Linked DNA regions of Metabacillus sp. B2-18. The protein of the gene in region 1 interacts with the protein of each later gene in a pairwise test. Links are inferred from orthologs where the notes say so. Each region holds a gene or a part of one and is shown in the gene's direction. Other genes may lie near its edges.

Region 1 (3,082 bases):
GGCAAAGAATTAGAAGTGAAGATTTCAATTGACGATGAAGAACATTCTATATCAGACGTATTTGAAACCTTTACTATTACTAGTCCTCGGGTAAAAACATTAGAATTTACAATACCACCAAATGACAAAGCTTTTTATCAGATTACTGTGGATAATAAAATTGTAATAACTGAGACTATTCCCTATCCAGAGGGATAGAAATGAACGACGAATGAGAATTCTAAATAGCAAAGAGTTTTTTTATGTTTGCATAGCCTTTTTTAGTAAATATTCACGATCATTTAATCGGAACACATCCAAGGAGGTTATCCATGCCACAAGGGAAAATTGTGAAGGCTCTTAGTGGTTTTTACTATGTTCAAGATCAAGAGAGATTAGTTCAGTGTAGAGGAAGAGGTGTATTTAGGAAGAATAAGATAACACCTCTTGTAGGCGACGAGGTAGAATATCAAGCCGAAAATGACTTGGAAGGATATATTCTTGAAGTCTTTGATCGTAAAAATGAACTTGTAAGACCACCTATTTGTAATGTTGATCAAGCTATTCTTGTATTTTCTGCAGTAGAGCCTGATTTTAGTCCAACGCTTCTTGATCGATTTCTTGTACTAATTGAAGCAAATGAGATCATTCCAATCATTGTTATTAGTAAAACAGATCTTATATCCTCTGATAAAATAAGAGGAGAAGTTCAGTCTTATGCAAAAGATTATGAAAATGCAGGTTATACCGTCTTGTTAACCTCAACGGTCGAATCAACAGTTGAAAATGATTTGCTACCGTATTTAAATGACCATATTTCAGTTTTTGCAGGTCAATCAGGGGTGGGGAAATCCTCTTTATTAAATGTATTAAGACCGGATCTAGAATTGAAAACGAATGATATTTCTTCCCATTTAGGGCGGGGGAAGCATACAACAAGACATGTTGAACTTATTTCAGTAGGAACAGGTTTTGTAGCAGATACTCCTGGTTTTAGTTCACTGGATTTTACAGGTATTGAGGTGGAAGATCTTTCATACTGTTTTCCAGAGATGCGTGAACGAAGTAGTAGCTGTAAATTCAGAGGATGCACTCATGTCAAAGAACCAAAATGTGCAGTAAAAGAGGCTGTTGAAAAAGGAGAAATACCGCAATACCGATATGAGCATTATTTAACATTCGTAGAAGAGATAAAAGATAGAAAGCCGAGGTATTAATATGATAAAAATTGCTCCATCGATTTTATCGGCAGATTTTGCTAAATTGGGAGAGGAAATTAAGGATGTTGAAAAGGGAGGTGCAGATTATATTCATGTTGATGTAATGGACGGCCACTTTGTTCCTAACATTACGATCGGACCACTTATTGTCGAGGCTATAAGACCTGTAACAAAGCTTCCTTTAGACGTTCATTTAATGATTGAACAACCTGATTTGTATATTAAAGAATTTGTCCGTGCAGGAGCCGATATTATTACTGTTCATGTAGAAGCTTCTAAACATCTGCACCGAACAATTCAACTTATTAAGTCTGAAGGAATAAAAGCTGGTGTTGTGTTAAATCCACATACACCAATTGAGTTAATATTACACATTCTTGAGGATATTGATATGGTATTGTTCATGACTGTTAATCCGGGCTTCGGTGGGCAATCATTCATACCGCAAGTCTTACCTAAGATAAAGGCATTAGCTGATATAATTAAAGAAAGAAATCTTTCAGTTGATATAGAAGTTGATGGCGGGATTAATGAAGAAACAGCTAAGCAATGTGTTGCTGCTGGAGCAAATGTTTTAGTTGCCGGTTCTTTTATATACAATAAGCCTGACCGTCATGAGGCAATACAAAGTCTTAAGCAAGCAGTTCTATCTTAAAGAACAAAACACCGTCATAAAATAAGTCAAAAAAACTCATCCTATTACAGTAGACTGCTAAGTGATAGGAGGGGGTAGAGTGAATATTTTAAGGGAAGATATTGCCATAATTGAACAAGCGTTAAAGGTCGCTTTACAAAATAGTTCAGATTATGAAGAAATTTCTCAGTATGAATCAGTATTACAAAGGCTTAAAAGCGGAAGTACTGACGCTCAGCATGATGGTTTTAGATATGATTATGATGATAATATGCAATAGAATGAAAGAAACGAAGTTCTGGCATTTCATATGCCAGACTTTTTTCGTAGTGAGGAGATAAAATGAAAACAATTGCACTAGTAGCAGGAGGTCCCAAGGAGAATCTTGCTGACTTAACAATATTTAATCAAAGAGAAATAATGTGGGTTGGGATAGATAGAGGTGTCCGTTATATTGAAGAAGCAGGATTTACACCTGCAAATGCATTTGGAGACTTTGATTCCATTTCGAGTGAAGAACATAAAAAGTTGAAAAAGGATCTTCCACATTTATCTACATATCCTTCAGAAAAAGATCAAACAGATACTGAAATAGCTCTAGAATGGGCAATTAATCAAAAACCAGACCAAATTTATCTTTTTGGAGCCACTGGTGGACGAATTGATCATATGCTTGCAAATTTGTATCTCCTTATTAAATCACCCTCTACTCTATCAAAAATTGAATGTATTGATCGTCAAAATCATATCACGCTCTATGGCCCAGGAACATATAAAGTAAAGAGGAAAAATGAATTGCGTTATATTTCTTTTATCGCCTTAACCCCAGATGTCATAGGCCTGACACTTGAAGGATTTAAATATCCTTTAAAAAATTGTCATATTAGGCTTGGATCAACATTATGTATTAGTAATGAACTCATTTATGAAGTAGGTACTTTTTCTTTCCTAGACGGCATATTAATAATGATAAGAAGCCGAGATTAAATTGTTGGTAAAAGACAATAGGGGATAGCGTCATTTTTTTACAGAGTATGAATATAATTTAAAGAAATGATTTATTTTATTATGACGCTTGAGCACCTTTGAACAAGCATGAAGACTTGTTTAAGATTTGGTTGAGGAGGGAAACAATGAAATTTTATACGATTAAGTTACCGAAGTTTTTAGGAGGAATAGTTCGAGCAATGCTCGGTTCGTTTAAAAAAGATTAAGAAAAAAAGCACCGTGATTATCGGTGCTTTTTTTC
Region 2 (2,988 bases), 2.4 Mb from region 1 along the record:
CGTTCATTTGATCGTGGTGAAAATCATCCGAAAAACCTACACTTTGTGTGTTTAACACACTTTAGTGAAACAGTCGACGGATATGTGGCATTCAAGCCAACTAATCTTGATAATACGCTCGGTGAAGTATTATCTCAAAATAATCTAACTCAACTTCGAATTGCTGAAACGGAAAAATATCCTCACGTAACATTCTTTATGAGTGGCGGACGTGAAGAGAAGTTTCCAGGCGAAGAAAGAATCTTAATTGATTCTCCGAAGGTTGCAACATATGATCTCAAGCCTGAAATGAGCGCCTACGAAGTAACGGACGCGTTACTTGGCGAAATTGCAGCTGACAAATTTGATGCAATACTTTTAAACTTCGCAAACCCTGATATGGTTGGGCACTCCGGAATGCTTGAACCTACAATCAAGGCAATCGAAACAGTTGATGAGTGCCTAGGAAAAATTGTGGACGCTATTGTTGCAAAAGGCGGTAAAGCGATCATCACAGCTGACCATGGTAACTCAGATGAAGTCGTAACATTAGACGGTGAGCCAATGACAGCTCACACAACAAACCCTGTACCTGTCATTGTGACACAAGAGGGAGTTACACTTCGTGAAGATGGTATTTTAGGTGACCTAGCACCAACAATGCTAGATCTACTTAATGTAGAAAAGCCTGCTGAAATGACTGGAACAACACTAATTAAAAAGTAATTTTAAATAAAGCAATCGGTTGTTTCTCCGAATGCCTCAAATCCGGCCTCTGACCTCCGATATCAAACAATGGATTGATGAAAAGGCAGAACTAAATCAAACTAAAAAATTCTTTATAAAAAAGGAGATTAAACAATATGCCATACATTGTAGACGTATATGCTCGTGAAGTATTAGACTCTCGTGGTAACCCAACGGTAGAAGTAGAAGTACACACAGAATCAGGCGCTATGGGACGCGCGTTAGTACCAAGTGGTGCTTCAACTGGTGAATATGAAGCAGTTGAGCTTCGTGACGGTGACAAAGAACGTTACCTTGGAAAAGGTGTTCTTCAAGCGGTTAAAAACGTAAACGAATTAATCGCTCCAGAATTACTTGGATTCGATGTTACTGAGCAAATCGCAATCGACCAAGCTTTAATCGAGCTTGATGGTTCAGAAAACAAAGGTAAATTAGGTGCTAACGCTATCCTTGGTGTATCTATGGCTGCTGCTCGTGCTGCTGCAGATTACCTACAAGTTCCTTTATACCAATACCTTGGCGGATTCAGCGCGAAAACTCTTCCAGTACCAATGATGAACATCGTTAACGGTGGAGAGCACGCTGATAATAACGTTGACATTCAAGAATTCATGGTTATGCCTGTAGGTGCTGAAAACTTCCGTGAAGCACTACGTATGGGTGCGGAAATTTTCCACAGCCTAAAATCAGTTCTTTCTGCTAAAGGTCTTAACACAGCTGTAGGTGATGAAGGTGGATTCGCTCCTAACTTAGGATCAAACGAAGAAGCTCTTCAAACAATTATCGAAGCAATTGAAAAAGCTGGTTACAAACCAGGTGAGCAAGTAATGCTTGCTATGGATGCTGCTTCTTCTGAGTTCTACAACAAAGAAGACGGTAAATACCATCTTTCAGGAGAAGGTGTTGTAAAAACTTCTGCTGAAATGGTTGACTGGTACGAAGAAATGGCTTCTAAATACCCAATCATCTCAATTGAAGACGGTTTAGATGAAAACGACTGGGAAGGTCACAAACTATTAACTGAACGCCTTGGCGGTAAAGTTCAACTTGTTGGTGATGACTTATTCGTTACAAACACGAAAAAACTTGCTGAAGGTATTGAAAAAGGAATCGGTAACTCAATCCTTATCAAAGTTAACCAAATCGGTACACTTACTGAAACATTCGAAGCAATCGAAATGGCTAAACGCGCTGGTTACACAGCAGTAATCTCTCACCGTTCTGGTGAAACTGAAGATACAACAATTGCTGACATCGCAGTTGCAACAAACGCTGGTCAAATTAAAACTGGTGCTCCATCACGTACTGACCGTGTTGCGAAGTACAACCAATTACTACGTATCGAAGATCAATTACAAGACGCTTCAAGATACGATGGAATTAAAACTTTCTATAACTTAAAGAAATAATTTAAGTTGAGTTGGAGAACTGCCGCGTGGTGCGGCAGTTTTTTTGTGGTGTATGAAAGATAGGGAGTGCGGGAAACTTTGGGTACCATAATCTGTACTGCATGCGCGAAACCTGTTTTGCTCGTGAGGCTTCGTACTGGAATGTGGAAGCTGGCAAAGGAAGGAGCTCGGTTTTTGTCTGAAATTGTCTAATCACGGATAAAAGCCCAGAACCGAGGATAAGACTCTTGAAATCGCGGATAAAAGCCCAGAACCGAGGATAAGCCTCTTGGAATCACGGATAAAAGCCCAGAATCGCGGAAAGCCCCTTGAAATAGCGGATAAACAGATTTTTTACCCGGAACTAGAAGGATTTTCTCAAAAAATATTGAATACATACATCAAAACTACATATGGAGTGAAAAAATGATCATAAAACACCGTGAAAAGCCCCGTATTATCGTTCAATTAGAAGCGTTACTTCCACGGATACCCGAATACCATCCAACTTTGCCGATCATTACTGAAGAGTACAACAAGAGAATGGCTGGTTATAAAGGGGAGCAGTCCATTGACTATCCGCTCAGCTACCTTGATGAAAAAAACTACTTTGTTTTTCACCATTTAAGATTAAAAACAGACAAACATTTCTTTCAAATGGACACGTTAATTTTCACTAACAAAATGGCGATTATCCTCGAGATAAAGAATTTCTCCGGAACTATTTATTTTGATCCTAAATTTAAACAACTTATTCAAACAAAAGACGGGAAAGAGATTGCCTATGCTTATCCATTGACTCAGCTTGAACGTCAAAAGTCTAACTTAAAAGAATGGTTGTGTATCAACAAATTAGAAAAATTAGAAATACAAT

Evidence for each region. Proteins that work in one complex are often made in the same cells at the same time.
Region 2: the proteins of rpe (region 1) and eno interact in binary tests that used the Escherichia coli proteins (3 or more experiments, as listed by UniProt). The link is inferred for Metabacillus sp. B2-18 from one-to-one orthologs.

The regions. Positions count from the first base shown.
Region 1 is NZ_CP088245.1:1,888,144-1,891,225, forward strand. What follows is about bases 27-3,025. They hold rpe (ribulose-phosphate 3-epimerase), read left to right. Parts: upstream 27-1,197; coding sequence 1,198-1,854; downstream 1,855-3,025. Other genes in these bases: pknB (Stk1 family PASTA domain-containing Ser/Thr kinase), read left to right, coding at 27-198; rsgA (ribosome small subunit-dependent GTPase A), read left to right, coding at 312-1,196; LPC09_RS09465 (hypothetical protein), read left to right, coding at 1,934-2,113; LPC09_RS09470 (thiamine diphosphokinase), read left to right, coding at 2,176-2,820; spoVM (stage V sporulation protein SpoVM), read left to right, coding at 2,967-3,025. Also shown: more of pknB, read left to right, coding at 1-26; more of spoVM, read left to right, coding at 3,026-3,047. UniProt on the Escherichia coli protein: Catalyzes the reversible epimerization of D-ribulose 5-phosphate to D-xylulose 5-phosphate.
Region 2 is NZ_CP088245.1:4,287,691-4,290,678, reverse strand. It holds eno (phosphopyruvate hydratase), read left to right. Parts: upstream 1-842; coding sequence 843-2,135; downstream 2,136-2,988. Other genes in the region: LPC09_RS21710 (nuclease-related domain-containing protein), read left to right, coding at 2,541-2,988; gpmI (2,3-bisphosphoglycerate-independent phosphoglycerate mutase), read left to right, coding at 1-705. UniProt on the Escherichia coli protein: Catalyzes the reversible conversion of 2-phosphoglycerate (2-PG) into phosphoenolpyruvate (PEP). It is essential for the degradation of carbohydrates via glycolysis.